Regions from separate parts of the Providencia sp. 6390 genome, predicted to be linked through region 2. Evidence: predicted binding sites of a transcription regulator. Region 2 holds the regulator's gene; the other holds the start of a gene.

Region 1 (16,444 bases), on a different contig from region 2:
AAAATAGTGTAGTGCCTTTTCTTTATTTACTGTGCCTGACTTACCCTGCCAATAAAACCAACCTAAATTATTTAATGCGTAAGGGTTGCCTTGAGCTGCAGCTACTTGATACCACTTTAGCGCCTCATCGAGATTGGGTTGCCCTGCTGCGCCATTTTCATATAACCAGCCAAGCATATTTTGTGCTGAAGGATGACCTTGCTCAGCGGCAGCTTTAAACCACTTCATTGCAGATTGCTGTGATGCCTGGTTGGTTTCACTTTCTTCCATATATAACCATCCTAATTGATGTTGTGCATCTGCTTCACCTTGCTCGGCGGCTAATGTCAACCAATGCAGAGCTTGGCTACGCGATTTTTCAACACCTTCTCCTTTTTCATAAATCAATCCAAGTTGATATTGAGCGGGTAAGCTACCTTGTAGGGCTGCTTCTTTAAACCAATGAATCGCTTCTGTCCATGATTGTTCAATACCTAATCCAGACTCATAAAGAGCAGCCAAATAAAGCTGAGCTTCTACATTGTTCTGCTCTGCTGCTCGCTGAAAATATTTGGCTGCTTGAGAGTAGTCAGGTGGCGCTGACGTATAGTAAGACAAACCTTTTTCAAAATCTTGGGTGGTATCAACTAAGGTCAAAGGAGTATCTGTATTCTGTAGTGGTTCATTTTTTGTACTCTCTTCACAGCCAGTGATGAGTAATGTACTTATTATAGAGATAATTAGTAGTGATACTTTCATTGATATTCCTATTAGTTATGAGTGGCTTTTACATCAGCAATACGTAAGGTGTACATGATTGATGCGCCTGGCGGTACTGTTGGCGGATAACCTTCGTCACCATAAGCTAGCTCAGGTGGAACAATAAAGGTGATCTCACCATGATTTTGCAAATGACCAATTGCAGATTGAAAAAGTGGAGGGTAATTATCTAACGGCAATGTTAGCGATTTATCTTGTAAGTCCATATCACTGACCACGGTACCATCTAGTAGCGATTCTTTTACGACGATACTGATCATATCAGTTGCTGTGATTTTCCCTTGACCCATGTAGTTGATTTTATAGGAATAGCCTAATGGATCTGACGTGGTGCCTTTTTGTTTTGACCAATTGGCTAAAAAGGTTTTTGCCAGCTGTGCTTGTTGATCTTTTTTGGCATTACGGTTTTTAGAGACAGCAGAGTCAGACGCGATAAGCGCGGTATGTAGCTCAGTAGGGGAAAGCAATGTATGGCCTTCAATGGCATCAGTGATCCCTGCTAAATAAGCTTTTTTATCCATATTTTGCCCAAAAGATTGGTTTTCTTTGTGGATTGTCATGGCATCTTGGCCAATAGCAATGCCTGCAGCATAGGCTTGCTTCAATGCTTCATTACCTTTTATCTGTTCAGCAGGTATTGGTTGTTTAGCTGCTAAAACTTGTTCTATCGCTATTTTCTGTGCTTTTTCTGATTCTTCAATGCGTTGACTTAATAATTTAATATTGTTGCTCAAATTAAGATTTTCATTTCTTGACTTGGTGAGCGCTTCCTCAGCTTGTAATTTTAACTCTTCTTGTTGTTTTAATTCTTGGCGAACATTTTTCTTGTTTAATAAAACTAATAAGTCGTCATTAACTTTATTCAGTTTTGCTTGCAGTAGCGCTTTTTCTTGTTGTTGTAGCCGAATTTTATATTGGCGTTCATTGATAGTTAATGCTTGAATCTGTCGATTCAGCATTTTTAATTTCAGCTGTGGCAACTGAATTCCACTTTGCTCATCACTATAAGGCTGATTATCCTCCATACCTTGCTTTATTTTCTTTTCTTCATATTCATTAGCAAATTTTAATAACCCAGGTAACTGGTTTTCATTTGCTTGTAATAATGAAGGTGCAAACAAGGTTGAGAACAATACTGAAACATAAATAGTACGATAAGTATTTCTATCCATAATAAACTCTCGAAGATTTGTTAGGTGATCTTCATTTAATGATGTGTTTTGTCTTTTGATGGTAATCAATATCAATTAAATATAACTGTATCAGAATATAAATTAAAAAATAAAGTTTCAATGAAAATAAAATTTCTATCTTTTGTAATCCTGAATAATCATATTTATTCAAATTATATTATAGATATTACAAAATATTATATCCTAATATGAGTAAGATGGTAAAATGATGTGTTATTTAACATGTTGATTTTATTTTATTTGTTGTGGATTTGGTTATTTTTGTCATATTTTTCTATGTAATAGTAATTAGGTGTTATTACTTAATGTCTGAAAATTTATGAATTTAGGTTTTAACATCCTAATTTTATGTCTTTTTTTGATTTAATTGGATTATAAATCTGGGCTTATTTGTATATTCGTAATTAGAGTATTGAATGTACCAACGTAATGTGTTTTTTTGTGCTTTCTATACTCGTTTTTTGGATATTTTGATTGTGATGGTAACTGCTTGATGGCTATTGCCTTGTTTGATTTTGTTGGGCAGGTAAAGTAAATTTAGTTCCAACAGAGCAAGGCAATAATATTTTTGTGCAAGCAGGCTTTAATAAATGAAGTTGGTTGTATCAGGAATTGGGAGCCTAATATGATAGTGGAACAAGAAGTGTCAAAAAGTATTTTTATGGCTGCAGTAGGGAAAGAAATTTTTCGATTAAGAAAAAAAAGAGGCTTAACAGGAAAGCAGCTGGCAGAAAAATTAAATGTCTCACAGCAACAAATATCTCGCTATGAAAGAGGTGTATGTAATATTAATGTTGATACTCTCTTTGTTATATTGCATGAGCTAGATTGTAGTTTAAGTAATTTCTTTAGTTCCGTTTATCTTAATATTAATGATACGGAAAAGAGTGTCAGCACTCATTATATTAATTTGTTTTTGCCCCCAGCTCCTTACTATAAAGGTGAGAATGCCATGGCAGCAAAGATGAATAACTTAGTCGGTTAATGTTCTATTAACGGCTATTAAATTATTTAAAGTTTTATTTAACTGAGAATAAAGAAAATACTTTCTGTTCTCAGAAGGTATTCTATTTGTTTTTAATTGTTAAAAGTAAATATCAATTAATTATTTAACCAAGTGGGCTAATTAAAAATCCACTGTATTTTAACGTTCATCGTAAAGGCGTAACCAATATGAAAAAGATTATTTTAGCAACCCTGATTTCTGGCGCAATGAGTGCATCTGCTTTAGCTGTTGATGCAGGTTCAGGTACTGTAACTTTCACAGGTTCAATTATCACTGCACCATGTTCAATTGCTCCAGGTGAAGAAAACCAAACTGTTGAACTGGGCCAAGTTTCTAACGTGACTTTGAACAACGGTGGTGAATCTTCAGCTCAACCTTTCTCTATCAAACTGGAAGGCTGTAACTTAGAAAAAAATAACGAAGTAACTGTTACTTTTAATGGTACTGAAGCTCTTGATGGTGAAGCTGCAAGCACAGGTTTGTTGCAAATCACTGGTGATGCTAAAGGTGCCGCTGTGAAAATCATGAACTCTTCTAGCGCACAAATTAAAGTTAACACTGGTAGTGCTCAAAACTACGTTAAAGGTGATAACGAGCTGAAATTCCAAGCTGCTCTGAAAGGTATTGCTGATAATGTTACGCCAGGTAACTTCTCAGCAGTCACTAACTTTACTTTAGCATACAACTAATTTTTAGAAATTAATGTATGTGCGTCATGAAGTGCTTTAGCACTTCATGACTTATTCAGTAATGGAGGTGATCGTGAAGCGAATAGGACTGTTAAATGCAGCACTATTGTCAATCAGTGCATTGGGGATAATTCCTGCTCAAGCGGCTCTAGGAGAAATATGGGGGCGCGTCAGTATGCAAGGCAGTATTGTAGATACGGCTTGTGCTATTGATACGGGCTCTTATGAGCAATCTATTGATATGGGTATTTTACCCATTGGTCTGTTACGCCAAGTTGGGCACGGGCCTGTACAACCTTTTTCGATTACCTTAATTGGCTGTCAACTTACACCACATGACGGTGATAACTGGCAAACCTTTTCAGTTACGTTTGACGGCCCTGCAAACGGTCAGTGGTTTACCGTTTCCGGCGCGGCAAAAGGGGTGGCATTGTCATTACAAGATGCGTCAGGACAAACCGTACAACCGGGTCTCGCCACGCCAAAACAAGAAATTAAACCGGGTAATTATGTCCTTAATTATGGTTTAAGACTGGTATCAGATGAAACCCCATTACGTCCAGGGGAATACCAGACAGCGATTCGCTTTAAGCTGGATTATTACTAATAAAAACGCTGAATTTTTCCTGATACTGACTTTTAGGGATGTTACTTATGTCTTTGTTTAATGCTTACTCACCCAAACCACGTTTATTAAGTGTGGTCATTGCACTGGCTCTTCACGGTGCAGCTTTACCCGTTATAGCGGCAGAGGCAATTCAATTTAATACCGACGTATTAGATCTCGAAGACAAAAGTAACATTGATTTAAATCAGTTCGCACGTGCTGGGCATATTATGCCAGGTACATACTCATTAACGTTGAAAGTGAATGATGAATCACTGCCTGAAATCAGTGTGCCATTTTATGTTCCAGAAAATGACCCAGAAGGCAGTGTCGCTTGTTTATCGCCTGAATATATTAATCAATTGGCACTGACCTCTTCTTCATTAAAAGATTTGACATGGTGGCATGATGGGCAATGTTTAAACCCAGAAAGCTTACCGGGTATGCAAATTCGTGGTGATCTCGCGTCCTCTTCTTTATATGTCAGTATTCCACAAGCTTATATGGAATATACGGCACCGAATTGGGATCCACCATCGCGTTGGGATGATGGGATCCCCGCGATTTTGGCCGACTATAACATCAATGCCAATGCCAATAACTCTTACCGTAAAGGTGGCAATAACAGTTACCAAGTCAATGGTAACGGAGTTGTCGGGGTTAACGCAGGGGCATGGCGTTTACGTGCGGATTGGCAAGGGCGTTTAAGCCATGTTAACGGCTTAAACGCACAAACCGAAAAAGATTTTCAGTGGAACCGTTTCTATGCGTATCGCGCAGTACCAACGCTGCGCGCCAAGTTGACGTTAGGTGAAGATTACCTCGAATCCAACATGTTTGACAGCTTCCGTTTTACAGGGGCAAGTTTACGTTCAGATAACAATATGATGCCGCCAAGCTTGCGGGGCTATGCACCTGAAGTTACTGGTATTGCGAAAACGAATGCAACTGTGACGGTTAGTCAGCAAGGCCGTGTGTTATATGAAACTCAGGTCGCACCAGGCCCATTTAGAATTCAAGACCTCAGTGATGCTATCAGTGGCAAGTTAGATGTTACGGTTAAAGAAGAAGACGGTTCGATCCAAGAGTTCCAAGTCGATACGGCGAATCTGCCTTATCTGACTCGCCCAGGCCAAGTCCAGTATAAGTTAGCATTGGGTCAGCCAACGGATTACAACCGTCATAGCCAAGGGGATAACTTCTTAACAGGTGAATTCTCTTGGGGTGTGAACAACGGTTGGTCACTGTTTGGTGGGAGTTTAAATAGCCAAAATTACAATGCGGTCTCGGCAGGTATCGGACGTGACTTATTAGCCTTCGGTGCGGTGTCATTTGATGTCACGCAGTCGTTTGCGCGTTTACCGGGGGAAAGTACCATCAGTGGTGGCTCATACCGTGTGAATTACTCAAAACGTTTCGAACAATATGACAGCCAAGTACAGTTCGCAGGCTACCGCTTCTCTGAGCGTGATTTTATGTCGATGTCAGACTACTTGAATGCGAAGCAAACCGGCCAGCGCTATGGCGGCAGTAAAGAACTTTATACCATTTCACTGAACAAAAACTTCCGTGATGCAGGTATGTCACTATATGCGAACTATAACCACCAAACCTATTGGGATCGTCCAAGTAATGATTATTACAGCGTGATGCTCTCGAAATATATGGATATTGGTTCGATTAAAAACGTCAGTGTCAATTTATCGGCAAACCGCAGTGTGTACAACGGTGTTAATGATGACAGTGCTTACTTATCACTGTCATTCCCTTGGGGGAACAGTGGCAGCGTTGGTTACTCATTGAATACCAGCCGTAATGATACCACTAACCGTGCGACTTATTATGATCGCATTAATGACCGTACTACCTATCAGGTGAGTGCAGGCAGCAGTCGCTATGGTGCCTCAACCAGTGCGTTTGTTAACCATCAGGCCGACAGTGCGAGGGTGAGCGTTAACGCCAGCTACCAACATGGTCAATACAGCTCATTCGGATTATCCGCATCGGGTGGTTTTACCATGACAGCTGAAGGTGGTGGTTTTCACCGCGTTAACACGATGGGCGGCACACGTATGGTTGTGGATACCGATGGTGTGGCAGATGTGCCAGTGAAAGGCTTCGGTGCGCCAGTTCGCTCAAATATGTTCGGTAAAGCGGTAGTGGGGGATGTGAACAGCTACTACCGCAGTAAAGCACAGATTGACTTGAATGCCCTACCGGATGATGTGGATGCACAGCAGTCCGTGGTGCAAGCGACCATGACTGAAGGGGCAGTTGGTTTCCGTCGCTTTGAAGTGGTATCAGGCCAGAAAGCCATGACTGTTCTCAGTTTGACCGATGGTTCACATCCACCGTTTGGCGCTCAAATTAAAAACGCCAAAGATCAAAGTACTGGAATTGTGGGCGATGCAGGTAGTGCTTATATCAGTGGTATTACACCGGGCGATGCGATGACCGTAACTTGGGGGGATGATAAGGCTTGTAAAGTAACCTTCCCTGCCCAGTTAGGAACGTTAGAACAGAACTTGTTACTACCTTGTGTACCTGTTGTGGGTGGAACAGCAAAACCACAAGAGATTACGCAGCGTTAAATTTAACTTACAACTTTCTCTAAATGTTAATAATTACCTGAATAGAATGTTCAGGTAATTAAAAAAAGGTTACTACAGCATGAAAAAGATAACTCAACTTACTGTTGTTGCAGGATTAAATAGCCTTCTTCTGTGCTCTTATTCAGCACAAGCAGCGGTTTCAATGGATCGTACACGAGTCATTTTTGAAGGTAGTCAGAAATCTATTTCGCTGAATATTACGAATAATAATAAACAGCTACCTTACTTGGCTCAAGGTTGGATGGAAAATGCGGAAGGCGAGAAAGTGGCTTCGCCATTAGTCGTGCTACCACCAGTCCAACGTTTAGAGCCAGGTAAATCAAGCCAAGTTAAAATTGAGGCGCTGCCAGCAGCCAATATGCTGCCAAATGATCGTGAAAGCCTGTTTTACTTTAACCTGCGTGAAATTCCACCGAAAAGTGACAAGCCAAACACACTACAAATCGCATTACAAACCCGTGTGAAGCTGTTTTATCGTCCGAAAGCGATAATTCCAGAGAAAAATACCGCGCCCGCACAAGACAAGCTGACGTTGGAAAAACAAGGGGAAACGGTGACGTTAAAAAATCCAACGCCTTACTACGTCACCATTATTAATGCAGCGGCAACTGCAAAATCGGATGCAAAAGATTTTACACCAGTAATGGTTGCCCCTTTTGCCAGTGAAAATCTAGGTGTGAGTGCAAGCAAACTAGGCAATAGCCCCGTATTAACTTATATCAATGATTACGGTGGCCGTCCTGAGCTGAATTTCCGTTGTCAGGCATCTAGTTGTCAGGTTGTTCCTGAAGCAAAACAATAAATTATCTCAGGCCTGTCGGCATGAATGGAAAGGAGAGAACCATGGCTCAACAAAAACTGACTCAGCATATTCGCAATAGCCTTTTAGTTTGCCTGTTTGCAGGAGCAAGTAGTTTATCTGCTTTTGCAGAAGACAATAACCGAGCGTTATATCGTCCGAGCGATAACTGGAACGTCGATGGTCAACATGGCGTGTTGTATGTGTCAGGTTCACTCACTGAGAGTCCATGCCGACTGGCGATGACGTCAAGCTACCAGTCAGTGTTATTAGGGAATACCGAAACGGCACAATTGAGTGGCAAAGATGGGCATGGACGCCCAATCCCATTTGAGATTGAGTTGCTTGATTGTTTACAAACCCCAACCTCGCTTGAGAATACCCGTACAGGGCAAACGGCTTGGAGTTCGACCCAGCCCGCAGTCAAAGTGCGTTTTGTCGCACCTACCGTTCCATTTATGCCTAACTACGCTCGAGTGAATGGCGTATCCGGTCTGGGCCTTGCTCTTAGTGATAGCCAGGGGCAAACATTGCCATTAGGTGAAGACAGCAATCCTGTTTTGTTGGCATCAGGGCAAGATAAGCTGACCTATTATGTCACGCCCGTCAGAACTAGTGGGCCTTTAGAAGCAGGGGCTTATACCGCACTGATTGCTTTTGAAATGATTTATGAGTAATCGGGAGCTGACGATGAAATCAAGAAACCTTATTCGACATGCCATTGCGGGTCTCATCGCAGGTGGGTGCTTATTCGCCAGTGGGCAGAGCGTTGCGGGAGAGTTTGCCATTTTAGTGAAAGTGACTGTGGTGGAAAAAACCTGTGATATTTATGGGGCGAGCATCGGCCTGCCTGTTCAGGTCACATTCCCCGACATGATCATTAATCAAATTGATGGGATTTCCTATGGTCGTACACCGATTAATTACAATATTAGTTGTGACGATGATAACCCCGCCATAGAAATTCAGTTTACCGGACAGGATGCACGTGATACTAACTCCAATTTTGACAAGGGTATGTTAAAAACCACGGAAAACAACATGGCCATCAAAATTTTGAATGGTAGCCAACAACTGAAACTGAATGATAGCTGGTTGTCTTTTCGATATAACAGTAAACCAACGTTATATGCTGTTGCCGTTCCCAGTGATATTGGGGGAATTAGCGGTGGTGAGTTTGAGGCATCAGCAACCTTGAGTGTGAGGTATCAATAATGTGCAACTTACAGAAATCACGAAATCAGTTGTTTGGTCTCATGGGGCTGTTATCCCTCTTTAGCAGCAGTTCACAGGCCTCCATCGAAGTATACTTCAAAGGTAACTTAATTGATAACCCGCCTTGTGATGTTTATGACGCTAATGGTAAAGACCAGCCGATTAGAATTAACTTTGGCGAAATTGGGATCACCGATATTGATGAGCTTAATGTTAGTCGCAATGGTAATTATCAGCAAAATTTCACACTGACGGTGAGTTGTGGTGCCGGTCTTGGCAATTCAGTCACGTTATATATGAAATATAAGGGAATGCCTACAAACTTCTATAACGATGCGTTACAAACCACTGAACCTAATTTAGGTATTTATTTAGAGTCAGACGGCACGGCAGTGAAACCGAATGACGGGTTAAAAGTGGTGATGTCAAGTAATGGTACTAAGCAATTACCTTTTACTGCGACACCCATCCGTAATAAAGGAAGTATGCCTGCTGAAGGTACTTTTACAGCAACCGCGACAGTCGAAATGCTTTACCCATAGGAGAAAAATAATGAAAACGAATTGTCTATTGGGAAGTTTTTTGGCCGTTTCATTGGTGACATTACCATTAATCAGCCAAGCGGCTGGACCCAGTAATATTGAATATAGTGGTAAGTTAGTAGCTTTGCCGTGCACGGTACACCCCGATAGTAATTATACCAATGTTTACTTTGGCGAAAACGTTAATATTAAAGATTTATATACCGGTGAGCGTGGTGAATATAGTGATCGTACTCTTCAATTTAAATTAGAAAAGTGCAATACCTCATTAGGCAAAACGATTTCAGCTAGATTTACTGGCGATGCAACACCAGATGGTTTATTAAAGTTTGATTCAAACAGTGAGGCTTCTGGCGTTGTGATTGGTTTGGAGACAGGGACAGGGCAGGCATTACCGATTAATGATGCCAAAGTTGAACCGGTTTATCCGATTAGTAATGGTGATTTGACTATTCCTATTCGTGCTTATTTAAAAGCGGAACCTACTGCATTGCAGAATAAAAGTATTAAGCCTGGGTGGTTTTATGCCACACTGACTTATACTTTGGTGTATGAGTAGTTGTTATCAAGGTTATTTTTATATCTTTACTTTTTGATATGAAAATATTGATTAATGATTTTATATATTCTTTATTTCCATTTTATGGGGATTTATTCTTTATTTTTAAATAACGCAATGAAATTAAATCGGTAATTACGTGCTTGTCTATAACAGTATAGATAGCTAGAGAATTCATCTAGTTGTACTAGATTAAATTTTTTAATTTTATATTATTCATTTTAAATGAAAGAGAGTTCATATGCGTATATGTATTATGATTTTTATGCTATTTTTATCATTATTGCCTAATATCAGTTTTTCCTATATATCCGCATATGTGAGAACTGAAGATGTTACGACGCGAGACTCAATATTTCGGTATCTACCATGGTCACCGACTAATACAGTTTGGAAAGATTATTGCCGTGCAGATCCATTTCCACTTTTAAATAATGAATCTAAGGCATGCTGGGCACCAGGTTCTGATATTAGAACTAAAGGGTTTACAATACGGCCACTTATTAACTCAATTACAGATGATGAACCGTTAGCTAAGATTACAGGAAGATGTGAGGTATATTTTCAGCCGAGATTTACATTTGGTGGCATGCCAGTTTGGATGGTTTCACATGCACCATACGGTTGGAGAGTACATGATAACTCTTGGGAAGACCCTACATATGCTCGTACATATTCTAACTGTATTGTAGGGCTTCGTACCCAATTTAACACAGGCGATACAATTTACGATTATCGTTTTAAGAGTTGGCCAGTTAGGTTTTCAGGGGATCCAACTACATTAGCAAAACAGTGTTACCAGCTGTGGGTTGTTCCTGAGAATTCTACACAAAGCTATCCTATATTAAATGAGTGTGGCGATGTACCTACTGTGCCTGTAGAACCTGAGCCAGAATTAACGTGCAATATAAATATTCCAAACCTAATTGATCATGGTGTAGTTGAGCGTTATGACTTATCAGAACAAACTATCAATGGTTCTTTTACTTGTTCTCGTTCCGGAACAGTGACACTGTATTTTTCAGGAGGAGAGACAGATTCTTCTGGAGGAGCTGTTTATAGAATGGATGGTGGCGTTAGTAATCGTGCATGTCTTTCATCAGGAAATACTTCGTGTTTCGGTGGGAATAAGCCTCTTCAGTTGTCTGGAAGAACAGGGAATTTCTCTATAAAGTCTACGCTAGATACGTCTGCTGCATCTGCTGGAAACTATGAAGGTAATATTGTATTAATATCTACATATCAATAACGTTTTATAGTTTTACAATTTATCTGCGTTGGTAAACCTTTTTATAATACATCTGGTGATGACGGTATTTCATGAGGATAGGTTTAATTTATAATTATGTATAGCTAAATCTTCTGAAGATTGTTTGGAGATGTTAAAAATATTATCTCTTTCATGCACGACAGATTAGGTGACTTAACTTCTCTAATCATTAATTAGAGAAGTTTTTCTGACTTTTATTTTTTATATAGTACTTTGAGGTTTGTTTTAAATAAAATTCCCAATAGATATTGTTGGGTCATTTTTTATCTTAAATAGAGACTCGTTAATAAATAATGATTATTTTTATGGCTAATTCTATAATCATTACTTTCAGGGTGGCGAAGTGCGATTAATTAAAACTCATCATTAGTTAACGATGTATAGATAAATTATCATAACGTATTTTAGTACTCATTAAATTAGAACTGTCAGTCTCTTCAATGAAAAAATTAATGAATATAAAGATGAACTGATTATGGCCTGTATCATATTATATGAGAATTTATATTTTTTTGATGATGCTACTTCAACTATCCCATCCTCTTTTAAATATTTTGAGGGTATTTTAGTCATACAAGCGTATTTTACTCGTAAAAAGATTTAAATTTATTATCACCATTGCACCTTGATGGTTCATCAACCATCGAGCTTTACTATTATTAATAACATTTTGCATTTTTAACGCTTAATTTGATGGTTTTCTCTTTACCTTGTTTTTAATACGCTGATTAATTAGCTTAATAAGTGTAAATTACATATTAAATTTTTTTATTGTTAAGTAATACGGTAAGATGTAATTATTGATTTAACTTAAAATAGCCAGTCATATCAGATCTACTTGCTATAACAGGCTAAATTATGGAAAAACAAATCATAGATACTCTCATGGAGTTAACCTTTCGTGGTAATGATGATGTCAAAATTGCAGCGATCTCTGCATTGGGTGATTATAAAGCCACAATAGAACAGCAAGAAGCTGTTGTTAGATTAATTGACTTATGCAAAGACCCAAATAAAGAAGTAGCGGTTTCATCTATTCGTTCATTAAGTAAACTGTCTGGGCATTTTGAGCAAGCATTAGAACAAAAAGATTAATATGATTAGTTAATTTAATAAAACTCTTACGAGTATTTTACCTCGCTATATCATTCTCGGAAAGTAAACGTTACTTTAGTTTAACGTATGAAATTGATACTAAATTATTATTGATAATAATCTGAATATGAGTGTCAGAACTTAAACTCATTATTTGTGTTGATGCATATGTTGCTGCTATTATTAGGATAAGCTTATTTTGATAATCTAATCGAATGTTTTATTTATTCTATTTCAATCATCCAAATAAGATTATATGAACTTTAATTAGTTTGTGATAAAAATAAACACTGCCACATAGACTCTAAATAATTTGAGATACAGTTGGCAACAACGCGGTAGCTTAAAGTATGGCGAGTAAAGTTATGCATTATTAATACATAAAGAGGTCTATAATGAAAAAGATTGTTATCTCTAGCGTTCTGGCTGCAATGGCAGCATTTTCTGTTAATGCGATGGCTGCTGACTCAAAAATGGTCACGCCTGAGAAGATGACTTGTCAGGAGTATATTAACCTCAACCCACAAAGCTGGGCGCCAGTTGCGTTATGGATCACAAATACTGATACGCAATTTAAAGGCGGTGACTATGTTGCTCTGACTGAGCAAAGCGTTGCTGAAGCACCTCAGATTGTTGAGTTCTGTAAGAAACACCCAGAAGGAACTCTGCAAGATTATTTAGCATCTAAGAAATAATCTAAGTTCAGCTAGTTAAAGCCTTGTTAATTAGGTGTTTGCTTTTGTTATACTCAAAGGCAAGCACCAGACATAGGGTTTTAATAAATGATATACTTGCTGACAACTCATCTTTTTTTGATGGTAGATCAAACTCCAATGAGTTTGTTTTTCACATTATCTCGCCCCGCATTTTTCCTATTTATCAATTAGCTTCATTGGCTATTGGTTTTTCTATTGTGATTTGTATCTATCTGACGTTAAAAAAAATAGATAACAATGATAATAGTTCTTAATTGTATGTGTATTATCAGTTAATATTAGCCGCTATGTCGATCAAGCGGTTGGTTTACTAAAAAACATAACTACATATTAGGATCTTAGGCTAATGAAAATTAAGCATCTTTGGGTACTCTCTCCGTGCCTCGCCTCATTTATTGCACCAGTGACCATTGCAGCAGAAAGCAAACAAGATGAAATGACCGTATCAGCAACGCGCTCTTATCGCAGTGTGTCTGAAATGGCGCAAACGACTTGGGTGATTGATAACGCTGAAATTGAGCAGCAGGCAGAAGGCGGTAAAGAATTAAAAGATATTTTGTCGCAGTTGATCCCTGGTATGAGTGTCAGCGGTCAAGGGCGTACCAACTACGGCATGAATATGCGTGGTCGTTCAATGATCGTGATGGTGGATGGTGTACGTTTAAATTCTTCGCGCAGTGATAGTCGCCAATTAGACTCTATTGATCCGTTTAATATTAATCATATCGAGGTTATTTCTGGAGCCACTTCTCTATATGGTGGGGGCAGTAGCGGCGGGTTAATTAATATTGTCACCAAAAAAGGTCAAGAAGAGAAACAAGTTGATCTGCAAATTGGCGGAAAAACTGGTTTTAATAATGGTAAAGATCATGATGAAAATGTTGCTGCGGCAATGAGTGGTGGTAATGAAAATGCTCACGGTCGTTTATCTGTAGCCTATCAACGTTATGGTGGTTGGTATGATGGCAAAGGTAAGGCAATTAATATTGATAATACACAAACGGGTTTGCAGTTTTCTGACCGTTTGGATGTGATGGGCGCTGGTGTTATTAATATTGATGATAATCAGCAACTACAAGCAACAGTGCAATATTATAAAAGTGAGTCTGATGGCAAACATGGGCTTTATTTAGGCAAAGATTTTGCGGCTGTGAAGGGCGAAGGCGAAGCCTATAATAGTGGCAAATTAAACTCAGATCGTTTACCGGGCACTGAACGCCATATGTTGAATTTACAATATTCAAATGGCGATCTATGGGGACAAGATTTTGTTGCTCAAGTTTATTACCGTGACGAATCACAAAAGTTTTATCCATTTCCTGCATTAAATAAAGCAAAGGATGTCACCAGTATTAGTGCTTCCGATCAAAAAACCAATTTTTATGGCACTAAGCTAACGTTTAATAGCGAGCCTGTCGATAACCTAACGCTGACTTATGGTGCTGACGCTGAGCATGAACAATTTCGCGCTAACCAAATGTTCTTTAATTTAGATAAAGCGAAAGAATCAGGCGGCATGGATTTGCAAAAAGCCTATCAAGTTGGGCGTTATCCAAGTTATACCACAACCAATATGGCTGCATTCTTACAAAGTAGCTACGATATTAATCCAATTTTCACCTTAAGCGGTGGCGTGCGTTATCAATATACTGAAAACAAAGTTGATGACTTTGTGGGTTATGCGCAACAACAGCAAATTGCCGAAGGTAAAATTAAATCAGCGGATGCCGTACCGGGTGGGAATACTGATTATAACAACTTGCTATTTAATGCAGGCCTATTAGCTAATTTAACTGAAAATCAGCAAACATGGTTTAATTTCTCGCAAGGTTTCGAAATTCCTGATATTGCCAAATATTATGGTACAGGGAAATATGCAGCAACACCGGATGCTAATGGGCATTTAGCCTTAGAAAATAGCGTTAATATTAATGACACTAAAGTAAAAGGCATTAAAGTTGATTCCTATGAGTTAGGTTGGCGTTATACCGGTGAGAATCTGCGTACACAGATCGCCACCTATTATTCTTTATCAGACAGAAGTTATGATATCAACAATACGGATATGACTATTTATATGAAGTCAGATAAACGCCGTATTTATGGTGTGGAAGGTGCAGTTGATTATTTCTTTGATGATAGTGATTGGAGTATTGGTAGTAACTTTAATCTGCAAAAATCAGAAACTAAAGTGGATGGCAAATGGGAAAAATGGAGCGTTAAGTTTGCTAGCCCGTCAAAAGTGACTGCATATGTTGGTTGGGATCCAAATGACTGGTCATTGCGTTTACAAAGTCAGCAAACCTTCAATATTTCTGATGCCGATGGTAACAAACTTGATGGTTATAATACTGTGGATTTCTTAGGTAGCTATTTATTGCCTGTTGGTAAAGTTAGCTTTGCGGTAGAAAATTTATTGGATGAAGATTACACCACTATTTGGGGGCAGCGCGCACCTAAGTTATATAGCCCGAATTATGGTGCTGCAGACTTGTATACCTATAAAGGTAGAGGCAGAACTTTTGCGCTTAATTATAGTGTGACATTTTAAGTTAAATATTAGTTGAGCCATCTTATCTAATTGATGGCTCAACTTTACCTAATGAGGTCGTCCAATGAAATGGTTATTAACTGGGCTACTATGTTTAGCCAGTGTGATTGCATCAGCTAAAACGCCAACCGTCATTACTGACTTGCAAGGTCGCGAAGTAAGCGTAGACCTTCCCGTCGATAAACTATTTTTGATCGATGGGCGAGATATTTTGTCGGTAGATATTGCGGCTGGGCAAGAAGGCTTTTCACGTCTTGTTGGTTGGAGTGATTCATTAGAACAATATGCACCTGATTTAAAACAGGCTTATTTTTCGGCGGTTCCTGAATTAGCTAAAATACCGACACTGAGAAAAACACGTGAAACCGGTATTCAAATTGAAAAATTACTTGAGTTAGCACCTGAAGTGGTATTAATGCATAAGTCTAATTATGCAGCGATGCGTGACAGCCAATTTATGCCACAATTGGAAGCTGCTGGGATTAAGGTTATTTTTATTGATTTCCGTATGGATATTGCTAATAACACGCCAAAAAGTATTGTGTTATTAGGCGAGTTGTTAGGAACTCAAGAACGTGCAAATAGCTTCGCAAAACTGTATCAAGAAAAACTCGCAGCAATTGAAGGGCAATTGAAAAAGCCTTATCCGTCGGTGCTAATTGAGGCGAACGCAGGTTTATTTACGGATAGTTGCTGCCAACTTTATGGCCGTTCAGGTTTTGGTGTACTTGCTAGTCTTGCAGGCGGTAAAAACTTAGTTGAAGATAGTTTCCCTGCTAAGGGGGCTGAAAGTTCGATTGAAAATATTATTAGCTTAAATCCTGATTACTA
Region 2 (16,444 bases):
TGGTCATCATCGCTCCAACCTGGAACCACAACATAACGAACCCACGTTTTTTGATTGCGTTTCGCAAGGTATCGAGCAAATTCAAGTGTACGATGGTTTGAAACACCTACTAATGTTTGGTGTATTTCATCATTAAGTTGTTTTAAATCGAGCATCACTAAATCAGTGACTTCCATCAATTCATCAATAACTGGGTCATAGCGACGAACAAAGCCATTAGTATCAAGGCAGGTGTGGATGTTTTGTGCTTTACATGCACGGAACCAGTCGCGAACAAATTCAGCTTGTAAAATCGCTTCTCCGCCGGATGCGGTGACACCACCACCTGTGGCATTCATAAAGTGACGATAAGTCACTGCTTCTTTCATTAATTCATCAACGGTAACGATTTGCCCTGTATGGGTGTCCCATGTATCGCGGTTATGGCAATACATGCAGCGCATCAGGCAGCCTTGAAAGAAGACGATAAAACGGATCCCCGGTCCATCGACGGTTCCACATGATTCAAATGAGTGGATACGACCAAGCGTTGCTGGCGGCGAGGTGGTTGAAATATCAAGAGTTGGAATAGTTGTTGTGGTCGACATAGCAGGAACTCCAAAAATACCTGTCATACTTAATGTGAGGCTATTCGTGAGCAATTTAAAGTATTCAGGTTTAGTTCTAAAAAAGCCCCATAGTAGTGGGGCTTTTTAGTTATTTTAATTGATTTACTAATCTAATTATTACATTGAACTTGTGAAAGTACGAGTAATAACGTCTTGCTGCTGTTCTTTAGTTAATGAGTTAAAGCGCACTGCATAACCTGAAACACGGATAGTTAACTGTGGATATTTCTCTGGGTTTTCCATCGCATCCAACAGCATTTCACGGTTCATGACGTTAACGTTCAAGTGCTGACCGCCTTCGATAGAGGCTTCATGGTGGAAGTAACCATCCATTAGGCCTGCTAAGTTCGCTTTACGCACATCATCATCTTTACCTAATGCATTTGGTACAATAGAGAAGGTATAAGAAATACCATCTTTCGCGTAAGCAAATGGCAGTTTAGCAACTGAAGTCAGTGAAGCAACCGCGCCTTTTTGGTCACGACCGTGCATTGGGTTTGCACCTGGTCCGAATGGTGCGCCAGCACGACGACCATCTGGTGTGTTACCTGTTTTCTTACCATACACAACGTTAGAAGTGATAGTTAAGATGGACTGAGTTGGCACTGCATTACGGTAAGTGTGCAGTTTCTGAATTTTCTTCATGAAACGTTCAACTAAGTCGCAAGCGATATCATCAACACGAGAGTCGTTGTTACCAAATTGTGGGTATTCACCTTCAATTTCAAAGTCGACAGCAATGCCGTCTTCATCACGAATTGGTTTAACTTTTGCGTATTTGATAGCAGACAGTGAGTCAGCTGCAACTGACAGACCCGCGATACCACATGCCATTGTACGATATACATCACGGTCATGCAGAGCCATCAATGCAGCTTCGTAGCTGTATTTGTCATGCATATAGTGAATGATATTCAGTGCAGTCACATATTGAGTTGCTAACCAATCCATGAAGTGATCCATACGATCCATCACAGTATCGAAGTCAAGAACTTCATCCATGATTGGTGCATGTTTAGGACCGACTTGCATTTTCAGTTTTTCATCAATACCACCGTTGATGGTATACAGCATGGTTTTCGCTAAGTTAGCACGAGCACCGAAGAACTGCATTTGTTTACCAACAATCATTGGGCTAACGCAACATGCGATAGCATAGTCATCGTTGTTAAAGTCTGGACGCATTAAGTCATCGTTTTCATACTGCACTGATGATGTATCGATTGAAACTTTTGCAGCGAATTTTTTGAAGCTAAGTGGTAGTTGCTCTGACCACAGGATAGTCATGTTTGGCTCTGGAGAAGGGCCCATGGTATACAGTGTATTCAGGAAACGGAAGGTGTTTTTGGTCACAAGTGTACGACCATCAAGACCCATACCTGCTAGTGATTCTGTTGCCCAAATTGGGTCACCAGAGAACAGCTCATCATATTCAGGCGTACGTAAGAAACGAACCATACGTAGTTTCATGACTAAGTGGTCAATCAGCTCTTGTGCTTCTTGTTCAGTCAGTTTGCCTTCTTCAATATCACGTTGGATATAAACGTCTAAGAAGGTTGAAACACGGCCGAATGACATTGCCGCACCATTTTGTGATTTAACTGCCGCTAAGTAACCGAAGTAAGTCCACTGAACGGCTTCTTGTGCATTAGTTGCAGGAGCAGAGATGTCATAGCCATATTTTGCTGCCATCTCTTTGATTTGACCTAGTGCACGGTGCTGTTCAGCAATTTCTTCGCGCAATTGGATGGTCATTTGTAGATCTTCACCTTTCTCTAATTTTTCTTGCAGAGAAGTGAATTGATTGAATTTGTCTTTCATCAGGAAATCAATACCGTACAGAGCAACACGACGGTAGTCACCGATGATACGACCACGACCATAAGCATCAGGTAGACCGGTTAAGATACCTGACTTACGGCATTTCAGAATGTCTGGGGTATAGACATCGAAAACGCCTTGGTTGTGAGTTTTACGGTAGTCAGTAAAGATTTTTTTCAGGCTTGGATCTAAGGTACGGTCGTAGGCTTTACATGAACCTTCAACCATTTTGATCCCACCGAATGGGATAAGACCACGTTTCAGAGGAGCATCAGTTTGCAAACCAACGATTTGCTCTAAATCTTTAGCGATGTAGCCCGCATCATGGGAAGTAATCGTTGACGCAACATCAGTGTCAAAATCAACGGGGGCATGAGTACGGTTTTCGATTTTGATACCTTCCATGACTTTTTCCCACAACTTATCAGTTGCTGGGGTAGAGCCTGCTAAGAAAGATTCATCACCTTCATATGGAGTATAGTTTTTCTGGATGAAGTCACGTACATCGACGTTATTCTGCCAGTTACCTTGGTTAAAACCTTGCCATGCTAAAGCGAATTTTTCATTTAATTCTGACATGATACTTTTACCTTTTAACAATGGATCTTTTAAGGATCTTAATAAATCTTTTCGTGTGTGTCAGTGGCTATTAATGTTTTTGACCACTACGTAAATGCATGAACCAGTAAATCAGACCAACCAACAGAGCTCCGCCAATGATATTACCGATAGTGACGGGGATCAGGTTGTCTGTAATAAAATTGCTGACAGTCAGTTGAGAGAATTGTTCTGGTGAGACGCCAATTTGAGCCCAGTATTCAACAGGTGCAAATTCTTTGATCATGATGCCTAATGGGATCATAAACATATTAGCGATGCTATGCTCAAAACCGCTCGCAACGAACATGGCGACAGGGAGCACAAGTACCAATAATTTATCAGCAAGGCTACGACCTGAATAACTCATCCAAACTGCTAAACAAACCATCAAGTTAGCTAAAATACCCAAGCAAACACCTTCTATAAAGGTATGGTGTAGTTTGTGGTCTGCGGTCTGCAGAACATTTAGACCCCATTGGCCATTTGCTGCGGTATATTGGCCGGCAAACCAAATCAGAGCGACAAAAAACAGTGCGCCAATTAAGTTACCGATATAAACATTGAACCAATTTAGGAACATTTGTCCCCAAGTGATCCTGCCTGTGGCTTTTGACACTATGGTGAGTACGGTGGAGGTAAATAAATCTGCGCCGCAAACCACAACAAGCATCAATCCAAGAGAGAAACACACGCCACCAATTAATTTAGTAAAACCAAATGGAGCTGCTTGCGCGCCGGTGGTCGCAGTAATATAAAAAACGAATGCGATGGATATAAAAATACCGGCAGTGAATGCTGACAAGTAAGTAATTGCAGGATGTTTATTGGCCTTGTAGACACCAGAGTCATCCGCTACTTGAGCCATTACAGCAGGAGGCAAAAGATTAAAAGGGTTGTCAGCTTTCATACTAACACTCTCTTACAAAGTTGATTAATTATAGCACGCAATAATAGTAACAAACGGCATAACTGAGAAATTTGATATGGATCATGAACTCTTGCAAGTTACCGTTACCATTTGTTAAGAAAAAGTAAAAATTAGCACTATATATTTGATTTTATTGGTATAAATAAATTTTAAATTTTATAAAAATTTTTTATGTTGTAGTGCTTAACCTAAAAATAAAGTAAATAAATGGGATGGATTGTTACCCAATTATTAAAAAATATAGTTTACTTTTAATTAATTTAACTTATGAAAAGATAATGGCCCGAAGGCCATTATCTAAAAAGGATTAAATCAAGAAAAATTAAGCGTTCTCACGTTTCGCTTTTTGCAATTTTTCATAAGCAGCCAGTAGCGCTTGGTGAGCAGGTAATGCTTTTAATTCATCGTCAATTGACCACAAGCCATAGAAACTTGCATCTCCCACTAATGCAGCTGATGCAGCATCAACTGCCTCCTGACCATACATACGGACAAATGCAGTGTAGTACTGTGACATGTCACGCTGTTCTTCTTGGCTTAATAACAACAAAGTGTGTAAACAGCGATAGTAATTAGCACGTTCAGCCGTAAATACTGAGCTATTGAAATCTTGAGTCCATTCAACCCAAGCAAGGGCTTGGTCAAGATCTCCTCCAGCAAGTGCTAACATTGATTTCAATTCACCAACGCGCAGGTTGCTCCAGCCGTTATCTTTACCTACTGCAAGGCCGAGTAGCTCACGTACACGTGTGAAGTCATCAAGACCTTCATCATCTAGCTGTTCAATTAAGGCCAGATAATCTTGTTTTTCCCATTGGCTGCTAGGTAGATTGATAATGGTTTCGCGTAGATGTGCTCCCATCGAATTATTCGCAATATGCAGGTCTTCAACGGGGTAAATATCCGACATACCAGGGACTAAAATACGACATGCATACACGCCGAGGTGGTTATAATCAGCGATATACACTTCTGCATCTAATTGATTGAATATCGCCATCAGGGTAGCAAATTCTTCTTGTGTGGTACCTTTGAAGCTCCAATCAGCAAAGTCATAGTCAGCATCATCTTTAAACAAATCCCAGCTAATCAGACCGCTTGAATCGATAAAGTGTGTCTCTAAGTTAGTATGTTCAGCGACTTCTTCATCATCAAAAGTTGGCGCATTGAATACATCGAGATCTTTTAATCCACGTCCTTGAAGCAACTCAGTGACGGTGCGCTCTAATGCAACGCCAAAATCAGGGTGTGCACCGAAAGAAGCGAAGCAAGTGCCATTTTGTGGGTTAAATAACACCACACAAATAACAGGGAATTGACCACCGAGAGATGCGTCATAACAGAAAATTGGGAAGCCTTCATTTTCTAGTGTATTGACCGCTTCAACAACGGTTGGGTAACGTGCCATCACTTCTTCTGGGATTGCAGGCAAACTGATGCTTTCTGCAATAATACGGTTTTTAACAAAACGTTCGAAAACTTCAGATAGACCTTGAACGCGAGCTTCATTTGGTGTGTTACCTGCGGACATACCGTTAGAAACATACAAATTTCCAATGATATTCATCGGGATATAGACGGTTTGATTATCAGACTGGCGAGTGAAAGGTAGCGCACAGATACCACGTTCTTCATTGCCTGATTGCAGATCAATTAATTGGCTACCTGCTAGTGCATTGTCCGGATCATAAAACTTACGTAAACGTGCATCCAAAATGCCTTCTGGCAATTCATCGTCTTCAGTTAATGGGAACCATTTTTCATTTGGATAATGAACAAAATCACCTTCTGCGATCGATTTGCCTAAATAGAAGTCAGCAAAGAAATAGTTTGTGGATAAACGTTCAAAATATTCACCCAGAGCGGAAGCTAAAGCCGCTTTTTTGCTGGCTCCTTTACCATTGGTAAAGCACAGAGGGCATTCTTTATCACGGATATGCACTGACCAAACATTGGGTACAGGATTCAGCCATGAGGCTTCTTCAATATCAAATCCTAGCTTTTTCAGTTTAGTTTGAAATGCTTCGATGGAAACTTCAAGGGCGGCATCTTTGCCTGGAATAAATGTTTGGCTCATCAGTTCTATGGCTTATTAGTTTGAGGGATAATTGGCGCCTATGATACGGATTTTTGTATTATAGCTCACGCAAAATTATCAGATAGCCAGCAATTTCATCTAAAATAATAAGCGTCATCACGGAAATATTGTTCTAATTCCACATAATAACTGCAGTTAATATAAGTAGGAGTTATAGGATGAAACTTAGCAACAAAGTATTACTGGCAACAGCTATCTCGCTTTCGCTCTGTACTGGTTCGGCATTTGCATTACCTAATATCACGGTATTAGCAACCGGAGGAACGATTGCTGGTGGGGGCGATTCGTCAACATCATCAAGCTATCAAGCAGGAAAAGTTGGGATCGATGCGTTGATTAATGCAGTACCAGAGATAAAAAAGATTGCTAATCTCAGTGGTGAGCAAGTCGTCAATATCGGCTCTCAAGATATGAATGATCAAGTTTGGTTAACGCTAGCAAAAAAAATTAACCAAGAGTGTGATAAAACGAATGGTTTTGTAATCACTCATGGCACTGACACACTCGAAGAAACAGCTTTTTTCCTTGATCTCACCACTTCGTGCCAGAAACCGATTGTATTAGTAGGCGCGATGAGGCCATCAACGGCACTGGGTGCCGATGGTCCGTTAAATCTTTACAACGCAGTTGTACTGGCAACGGATCAATCTGCGGGGGATCGTGGCGTGCTGATGGTTATGAATGATAAAGTCGTTCAAGGGCGTGATGTGGTAAAAATGAGTACAACTGAAGTACAAGCTTTTGACGCAGTCAATGCTGGGGCACAAGGTTTTATTCATGATGGTAAAGTGACATTTTATAAATCTGCGATACCAAGAACCAACAAAGCTGCTTTTGATGTCAGCAAATTAGATAAACTGCCTAAAGTTGATATTATTTACAATTATGCAAATGCATCAGCTGCACCAATCAAAGCACTGAGAGAAGAGGGTGTTGAAGGTATTGTCAGCGCAGGTGTTGGTAATGGAAACATGTATAAAACAGTTTTTGATGCTCTCGCTACTGCTGCGAAAGAGGGGATCGTAGTCGTGCGTTCAAGCCGTGTACCAACAGGCTATACAACGCGCAATGCTGAGGTTGATGACAATTTATATGGCTTTGTGGCATCAGAAAGGTTAAACCCTCAAAAAGCTCGCGTTTTATTACAATTAGCTCTCACTGAAACTAAAGATCCAAAACAAATCCAAGCATTATTCGAAAAATACTAATCTGATCGTCAATAAGGGGGGATTCCCCCCTTATTTATAATTTATATGTGCCTACACTTAATAACGGGTAACTGAAATTCGATTTGCCACAATATTTGCGGTGATGAGTGCGAATAGTGGAACAAATGAAAATATCACAAATAGCCATATTGCTGCAGATTGAGTACCTTCAACTCCTCCTGGAGAAGAAAGGCCTGCAAGGTTTGCTATCATACCTGCTAAAGAAGCACCAAAAGCAGTTGAGAATAACTGTAATGTGGTGATCGCTGAAGATGCCTTTTGAGATTCAGAACCTGAAGAAACTTGTAGTACTCTAGCTAATAAATGAGGCCATGTTGCACCAATGCTTGCACCAGTGACAAACAGCATTGAGCAAATAACCCAAATTTGCGCAGATGCGATATAAATTGTTTTTGTCATAAACAGTGTCAGTATAATTAGGCTACTCATGGTGAGTAACGGTGCAAAACGAATAATTTTAGTGGTAACGGCTGGTTTAAGTGATGAAGAAATAATTGCAGCACTTGACCATCCTGCTCCCACTAGGGCTGCTAGATAGCCAGATGCTAATGGAGCAATATCGTGCAGCACTTGTAGGAAATAAGGTACAAATACTTCTGTTTGTACACTTAAACCTAGTAATGCCATCGTCAGATAAATTGGCGCAAGTTGAGCAGATAAATGAAATGTTCCACTGGGAAATAGCGTATTAATACCACGGCGTTCAATAACCGCTAGTCTTACACATAATAGTATTGCTAGAAGCATACCACCAACAGGAATAAGTTTGTCTTGGCTTAAACTACCGATAGAAATAGCCAGTACGGCGGTAGAAAGAAGTAACAATGCTTGTAAAGGGATAGGTTGTTGTGGGCAATGCTCATTCGGATTTTTAGCGGGTAATACTTTTAGCGTTAACCATAAATAAGGGATCCCAACTAAAACTAAGCACCAGAAAGCACCTCGCCAAATATCATATTCAGCAAAAATACCGCCTAAAGCGGGCCCTAATAATGTTGCCATTCCCCACATACTCGACATCATCCCTAATACGCGTGACCATAGATGTTGAGCGAAAACAATATGCACCATTGAATAGGAGAGTGTGAGTAAAATACCTCCACCAGCACCTTGGATAATTCGTCCAAATAACATGATTGGCATTGATGGTGTTATGGCGCATATCACAGAGCCAATTAAAAAAATAACAGTAGCCAACCCATAACTTTTTTTAGGTCCTAATTGATTAAGTATGCGTGATGTGAGGGCGGATAAAATAATCGAAGAAAGGATAAATAAAGTGGTATTCCATGCATAAAAATCAATGCCACCAATATCACGAACAACGGATGGTAATGTAGTGATCGTGATATAGACATTAATTGCATGAAGACAAATACCACCCGATAAAGCGAGTGTTAAGCTAAGATTTTTACCTGTAAGTAAACTGCGCCAACCTTCCTGCTGATGTTTATTCATATTTACTCAATATAAACAGTCTTGATTGATCCTCTTCAAGTTGCAGCATTTTACACTTTTCTGCCTCTGCTATTGGACTATTTCTACTACTAATAATATCAAGCTGCACCTGAAATATTTGAGAGCTCACGAACGTAGACTAAAGCTATTTTATTGAAAGACAAATATTTACTTAGTTTATTTTTAAATAAAAAACTATTTACCAACTAAAGCAGTTTTGTTGCAACTTATCAAGTTTGCTTGAAACGATTACATTCATAGAAGGTTATTTTTTATATTGAAATAAGTCTTATAAGGGCTAGTTTCATGTCGTGTTTTATCTGAACTTAACCATTAATTTAGGATATTAATATGGTTTATATAATTATCACCAATAATTAATCCTGATAATAAATAGAAAAATTAATGTGTCTTAGCTCATGGTTTAGGAATAAATCTATTTTTAGTCTTGATAATTCGCGTCGCGAAAAATAGGCTAAGTAGGAACGCGTATTTTATATGTTGAAACTAATAATTACCTAATGAGCTACTACTAAGATAATAATTCAATAATAATATAAAAGATTAGAGGAAATACCGAATGGTTAATAAAAATGTCAATCATGGCAGGGGGTTGCTTGCACTAAAAATAGCAATTGCATTGGCTCCAGTAAGTTATCAACCAATAAGTTTTGCTGAGCAATTCCTTGATGATTCAACCCTTAAGGGAGGGCTGTATTATTGGCAGCGTGATCGTTCAAGAAAAGATTTGTCCCCCGATAGTGATAAATATAAAAAGTATGTCGATAACCTAAAGCATTCTACCGTCAATGCTAGCCTCGATTATTCTTCTGGTTATTTTCAAGATGTGCTTGGTTTAGATTTAGCCGCATTTACAGCCATTGAGTTATCAAATAGCGGTCCTGCGGCACCTAATGAGATTGGTTTTAGTGACGCGAAAACGCGTTGGGATGAAAAATGGACTGGCGATCGCAGTGGTGTGAGTGTTTATAAAGCCGCCGCAAAAATGAAATATGGCCCATTTTGGGGGCGTGGAGGGTATATTCAACCAACAGGGCAAACACTACTAGCATCCCATTGGAGCTATATGCCTGGCACTTATCGGGGTTTTGAAATCGGCGCTGCATTTGATTTTGAACAAAATGGTGCATTAAGCATGTCATATATGTGGACTGATCGCTATAAAGCGCCTTGGTATCGCGACATGTATAACTTTCGTGAAGCTGATGGACAAACAGGTATTAGTTATCTGCAATCTATTGGCTTCAAATATGATTTCAAAAATTCATTAGTTTTGGAAGGCGCCTACGGGCAAGCAAAAGATTATATGGATCAATATTTTGCTAAAGCCTCTTACGCTGTTCCTGTCGCATCACGTGATCTTCGTATGTCATACCAATTCTATGGCGCTAAAGATAAAGTATCCGACGGTGGTGTGAATGATGTTTATGATGGTTTGGCTTTTTTGCAAGCGGTGACATTGGGATATACCTATGATCAATTTGATTTTCGATTAGAAGGTACTTATTCAAAAGCAAAAGGCAACCAAGGTTATTTTTTACAACGAATGACCCCTGGTTATGCGACTTCAAATGGTCGTTTAGATATTTGGTGGGATGGGCGCTCAGATTATAACGCTAATAATGAAAAAGCAGTCTATGCAGGTGTTATGTATGATCTAGCTAAATGGGATCTGGCTGGCTGGAAAGTCGGTACATCTTATATTTATGGGTGGGATGCTAAGCCAAGTACTAATTCTCAATACGCACAAGATGTAAAATTAAAAGAAAGCGCTTGGAATTTTGATGTTTTATATACTATTCAAACAGGTAGAGCTAAAGACACTTTATTTAAACTACATTTTACTAAATATGATAACCATACTGATATACCAAGTTATGGTGGTGGGTTTGGCAATATATTCCAAGATGAAAAAGACATTAAATTTATGGTGATGATGCCATTTACTATTTTTTGATAGCGCGGTCACTGCTATCAATAAGTAATATGGCAGTGGCTGATTTTGAATTTAATATTGAGGTCACAATGAAAAAAAATTATTTAAGCCCTTTATCACTATTAATCTCAGCAACTCTATTTTCAACTGTTGTGAGCGCTGAACAGTCATCAAACCAAGTCGTCGATGCATTAGCGAATATGGATGTGAAAATTAATGTCATTGATAACCAAGCTGGGGAGCATGGTATTGATTGTGCCACATTAGGCGCTGATTGGGCGGCATGTAATCGTGTTGATATCACATTAACGAATGGCTCTAACGCTATCGAGTCTGATGATTGGGCTCTCTATTTTCACAGCATTAGACAAATATTAAAGCAAGATAACCCGCAATTTAAGATCACTCATGTTACGGGTGACTTACACAAAATAACACCAACAGATCAGTTTAAAGGTATTAAAGCGAATGAAAAAGTGGTGTTACCAATAACGGGCGAGTATTGGCAAGTGAGTTATTCAGACTTTATGCCGCGTTGGTATGCAACATCTGGTGATGCATTACCACGTAATCTCAAAAGTACTGATACTCAGGATACGACCCAATTTGTAGCGCCATTTGAACTGAATAACTGGAAAAGAACAGGAGCAGACAACAACGTACTTATGACTCCTGAAAATCGTTATCAAAAAAATCTCTCTTTGAAGGCGTTATCTGAACAGCAGTTACGAGGTCAAATTTTACCTACACCATTTGATATCACACTACAGCAAGGAAATGCTGATTTATCTAAAGGTATAAAATTACATTTAGAAGGGCTCACTAAAGGTGAACTTGCAGTCATTGATGAGCATTTGCAACAAGTAAAACTTAAGCAAAATAATCAGGGCTTTCTGGTTGAAGGTAAAATCGCACCTAGCCAATTCTCTGCTGATAACCAAGTGAGTGGTGCGTATGAGCTTGTGGTGACACCACAAAAAGCACGGATTATTGGTTATGATAATGTTGGGTTATTTTATGGTGTTGAATCATTTCTTTCCGCAATAACAGAATCTGATAAACCAACGATTGCTGCGATGACTGTTAAAGATAAGCCTCGCATGGACTATCGAGGGGTTTTCTTGGATGTTGGACGTAATTTCCATAGTAAACAAGTGGTCATGCGTTTAATTGATCAAATGTCTCGCTATAAGCTTAATAAATTCCATTTTCACCTCACCGATGATGAGGGCTGGCGGATTGAAATCCCTGGTTTACCTGAGTTAACCGAAGTGGGGAGCCAGCGCTGTCATGATCTTGATGAGCAAAAATGTTTGTTACCGCAGCTAGGTTCAGGCGCTGAAAATAATAATATGGGGAGCGGATATTTTACACGCGATGACTATATTGACATTTTACGTTATGCCAAAGATCGCCATATTGAAGTGATCCCTGAAATTGATATGCCAGCACATGCCCGAGCCGCGGTGGTATCAATGGAAGCACGTTATAATAAATTAAAAGCCGCTGGAGATGAGAAAGGAGCGGAACAATACCGTTTAGTTGATCCATCAGATACATCAGTGACAACCTCCGTACAATTTTATGATAAGCGTAGCTACTTAAACCCATGTTTAGATTCATCTAAAAACTTTGTTGATAAAGTTGTTAGTGAAGTGATGCAAATGCATGAGGAAGCTGGAGTTCCACTGAAAACATGGCATTTTGGTGGTGACGAAGCGAAAAATATTCGTTTAGGTGCTGGGTTCCAAGATAAAGATGGTCAGATTGAACCAGGTAAAGGGATTATTGATAAACAGATAGAAGATAAGCCGTGGGCAAAATCAAAAGCCTGTCAGGTGCTTATCGCAAACGGTGATATCAGCGATTTTGATCACCTTTCTAGCCATTTTGCCAAACAAGTGAGTGAAGGTTTACATCAAAAAGGGATCACCACCATGCAAGCATGGCAAGATGGTTTGAAAGATGCTGCAAGTGCGAAAGACTTTGCAACTAAAAATGTGAGAGTCAATTTTTGGGATACCCTCTATTGGGGGGGCTTTGATTCAGCAAATGACTGGGCAAATAAAGGTTATCAAGTCGTTATTTCAAACCCTGATTATGTTTATCTAGATATGCCATATGAAGTTAATCCAAGTGAGAGTGGCTATTATTGGGCGACCCGTGCTAGTGATGAGCAAAAAGTTTTCTCATTTGCACCAGATAATTTACCTCAAAATGCAGAAACATCTGTGGATAGGGATGGAAATCAGTTTACGGCGAAAAGTGATAAACCTTGGCCGGGGATCTATGGTTTGTCTGGGCAACTATGGAGTGAAGCTGTTAGAACAGATACTCAAGTAGAATACATGCTATTCCCAAGGATCTTGCCATTGGCAGAGAGAGCATGGCATAAAGCGCAATGGGAAAATACTTATCAAGCAGGCCGTGAATATAGTGGTGGTAAGACTCACTATGTTTCACAACAAAAGTTAGCTGATGATTGGAACCGTTTTGCAACAGTTGTTGGAATAAAAGAATTGCCTAGATTAGATAGAGCGGGTGTTGCCTACCGTATTCCTGTACCGGGTGCAAAAATTGAAAATGGTGTTTTGCTGGCAAATCTTAGCTATCCAGGTTTAGTGATCGAATATGCGTTAGAAGACAGTGACAACTGGCAAATCTATTCAGTACAAAACCCTCCAAAAGTTAGTGGTAATGTGCAGGTTAGAGCGAAAAACTCTGCGGGTACACGAACAAGTCGTGCGGAGATTGTGACATTAAAATAGGGTATAAATATTGGTGGTACTGGTTAGGTGCCACCAATTTCGATTTGTAATCGCATTATTGCAGAGAAATTAATTCTTCTCGGCTTAAATCTGTGCTTTCCATAATTAATTCAAGGCTAATACCATTTCTCAGAAGATTACGAGCCATTGAAATTTGTGCTTCACGCATGCCTACGACTCTTCCTTCAACCCTTCCTTCAATCCTTCCCTCGGCTCTTCCTTGTAAAATACCTTCTTGCCGGCCTTTGTTCTGTAAACGTTGTGCAATGCTCACGATGGGCTCCTTGTGTTTTTCCGTTTGTTGTTCAAGATCCCGTAGTATCTGTTCAAAATTTGGTGTGTCTAGAGTAGTAAACAGATAATTAAGGATGGCAATTACGTCATCGTCGTTATTATAGTGCTGGTTGAGGGCGCGAGCCAATGGCGGAACCACTATCTGAAACTGATTTCGTCGCTGTTTATGCTTCATGGCTAATTCCATCACAGCAATTTTTCGATGATTGACTAGCTCATTATCATCAATAATGGTCACATCGATCAAAGGAAAGGGTTGTGTATACAATTTATGGGCTACATCAGGTAATGTAAAACAGTCTGTCCACATTTGTGAGTAAGGATATGGGGTGCGCTCCCCATGATATACTCGTCATACTTCAAGTTGCAGCGTTGTTGACTACGCTCATTCGCGCCAGTCACATACTTATGTATGCTCCTAGCGACTCATTCACTTGTCGCTTAGCTGCACCATGAATTATTTAGAGTATAAAATAGTAGTGGTACAACAATTGGTAGGGTTTTATGACCTTGTTGTAGATTTTGGAGCCGTTATACAAAGTATATAAAGTGATTTTTGTTGATGGTGGATGTTGCAGAGATAGTAGTCAGTAGCAAGAGGAGAGGTTGTTTATGTATAGATAAAAGAAAACCCCATGTAATACATGAGGTCCTTCAGTAATCAAGGGCTTTATCAGCACCTTTTTATTACGATTTTATCGTGTGATTAGAAACCACTAAATCACTCTTTCGCTTCGTGTGCATTGGCATTTTCACGGCAATCACCATCTGCACAGTGACCATAGAGATACAAACTGTGGTTAGAGAGTTTAATGCCATGGCGCGCAGCAATATTGGTTTGACGCTCTTCAATTGATTTATCAGAAAACTCAATAACTTTACCGCAATCTAAGCAAATCAAATGGTCATGGTGGTGCTGTTGAGTCAGCTCAAAAACAGATTTACCACCTTCGAAGTTGTGACGTGTCACAATACCAGCATCGTCGAATTGGTTTAATACGCGGTATACCGTAGCTAGACCGATCTCTTCACCCATATCAATCAATTTTTTGTAGAGATCTTCCGCACTGACGTGATGGCACTCAGGCTCCTGAAGTACTTCCAATATTTTTAATCTTGGAAGAGTGACTTTGAGTCCAGCATTTTTCAATGCTTTATTGTTGTCTGTCATGCGGGTTTGTCCTGTATCTTAAATCAAAAATTTAACAATAATGAGACATTTTTAACATATATTCAGTTGTCTTCGAAACTGATTTACAATTATAGGCATGGAAACAAAAAATAGAAACCATGCTTTGTCTCATTATTATAATTATATCAGCAATCCTACGCTGACTTGTTCGTTAACTTAGGATCTCAGATAGAGACATCTCTTCTGAAATTTGTTGTACCCATGCATCAACACGCTCTTCAGTTAGCTCTGGCTGGCGGTCTTCATCGATGGCCAAACCAATGAAGTGATTGTCATCATACATACCTTTAGAGGCTTCAAAATGGTAGCCTTCAGTTGGCCAAGTACCTACAATTACTGCACCACGCGGTTCAATAATATCGCGAATAGTACCCATCGCATCACAGAAGTACTCTGCATAGTCTTCTTGGTCACCACAACCAAATAGAGCAACAAGTTTGCCTTCAAAATTAATTTCTTCGAGAGTTGGGAAAAAATCATCCCAATCGCACTGAGCCTCACCATAATACCAAGTTGGGATGCCAAGAAGTAAAATATCAAACGCTTCAATGTCTTCTTTGCTGCACTTAGCAATATCATGAACTTCAGCGTTATCGTTGCCTAATCTCTTTTGGATCATTTTGGCAATATTTTCTGTATTACCAGTGTCACTACCGAAGAAAATGCCTATGACTGCCATAAAGTGAATAACCTCTTGTTTTTCCAATCTGGTTTGAAAAGGGCCAGATAGGGCTAAATTTGAATAAATAGAACTTTGGCCTTATTTTGGCGAAAAAAGCTGAATAAATCTGTCGAATTTGTGTGGTTAACTGAGTCAAAGCTATCTGTCTGAAGGCTCGTAAACCTGCGCGAGCTGTGACATGAGCATCTCTTCTATTAACTCGCTCCGGCTCATATTTTTTTCATCAGCCAACCGATTTAATATGGTGACAGCGTCTTCATTGAGTTTCAATTCAACACGGCGCAGCCCGTTGACTTTATCTCGTTTAAGTTGATTACGTTTATTAATTCTTAATTGTTCATCCCGCGATAGCGGACTTGTTTTAGGTCGCCCAGGCCTGCGTTCCTCAGCGAACAAATCAAGTGTGGTGCGATCAGTTTGTTCTTTTGCCATATTTCTTTAATACTAATGGGCGTGTACCAATAATCCAGCGCGCAATCATACCCTAGCTGCCGCCCTTGTGCCAGAGCCCATATTCAGTGAAAGTCATTGATAGTAAAAAAAAGAACTGTTTGTTTGAAAAAGCACCAAATAATATTCAAAAGGTGCTTTTTCTGATTAACTAACGGGTTTGTTGGTGCCACAGATTGGCATAGATCCCCTTTTGCTGAAGTAAATTTTGATGCGTACCGATTTCAGCAACCTCACCTTCACGGATCACACAAATTTTATCGGCATGCATAATCGTATTTAAGCGATGAGCGACACTAATGACCGTTCTTCCTTTGGTAATTAAATGCATGTTGGCCATAATTGCGGCTTCAGATTCA

What was found. Region 2 encodes Fur, which represses iron uptake genes when iron is present. Its sites were predicted from a motif close to ATAATAATGAGAACNACTATCAA; they were not measured.
Region 1: a site for Fur is predicted at 13,300-13,322, ahead of AC3Z9T_RS15345 (TonB-dependent siderophore receptor). Genes of this name have one in related genera too.

The regions. Positions count from the first base shown of each region.
Region 1 is NZ_JBYVYL010000007.1:119,088-135,531, forward strand. Features, by position in the region: gene AC3Z9T_RS15275 (tetratricopeptide repeat protein) at 1-738, opposite strand, end outside; gene AC3Z9T_RS15280 (FKBP-type peptidyl-prolyl cis-trans isomerase N-terminal domain-containing protein) at 750-1,931, opposite strand; gene AC3Z9T_RS15285 (helix-turn-helix domain-containing protein) at 2,578-2,937, shown strand; gene AC3Z9T_RS15290 (fimbrial protein) at 3,126-3,647, shown strand; gene AC3Z9T_RS15295 (fimbrial protein) at 3,709-4,254, shown strand; gene AC3Z9T_RS15300 (outer membrane usher protein) at 4,293-6,845, shown strand; gene AC3Z9T_RS15305 (fimbria/pilus periplasmic chaperone) at 6,925-7,668, shown strand; gene AC3Z9T_RS15310 (fimbrial protein) at 7,710-8,342, shown strand; gene AC3Z9T_RS15315 (fimbrial protein) at 8,356-8,880, shown strand; gene AC3Z9T_RS15320 (fimbrial protein) at 8,880-9,422, shown strand; gene AC3Z9T_RS15325 (fimbrial protein) at 9,433-9,981, shown strand; gene AC3Z9T_RS15330 (MrpH family fimbial adhesin) at 10,223-11,230, shown strand; gene AC3Z9T_RS15335 (HEAT repeat domain-containing protein) at 12,110-12,346, shown strand; gene AC3Z9T_RS15340 (HdeA/HdeB family chaperone) at 12,742-13,041, shown strand; gene AC3Z9T_RS15345 (TonB-dependent siderophore receptor) at 13,409-15,613, shown strand; gene AC3Z9T_RS15350 (ABC transporter substrate-binding protein) at 15,678-16,444, shown strand, end outside.
Region 2 is NZ_JBYVYL010000002.1:203,418-219,861, reverse strand. Features, by position in the region: gene pflA (pyruvate formate lyase 1-activating protein) at 1-587, opposite strand, end outside; gene pflB (formate C-acetyltransferase) at 726-3,008, opposite strand; gene focA (formate transporter FocA) at 3,079-3,936, opposite strand; gene ycaO (30S ribosomal protein S12 methylthiotransferase accessory factor YcaO) at 4,280-6,034, opposite strand; gene ansB (L-asparaginase 2) at 6,214-7,263, shown strand; gene AC3Z9T_RS06190 (MFS transporter) at 7,321-8,742, opposite strand; gene chiP (chitoporin ChiP) at 9,323-10,720, shown strand; gene AC3Z9T_RS06180 (beta-N-acetylhexosaminidase) at 10,789-13,467, shown strand; partial or broken gene AC3Z9T_RS06175 (Rpn family recombination-promoting nuclease/putative transposase) at 13,523-14,098, opposite strand; gene fur (ferric iron uptake transcriptional regulator) at 14,483-14,932, opposite strand; gene fldA (flavodoxin FldA) at 15,105-15,632, opposite strand; gene ybfE (LexA regulated protein) at 15,774-16,067, opposite strand; partial or broken gene AC3Z9T_RS06155 (type I secretion system permease/ATPase) at 16,237-16,444, opposite strand, start outside.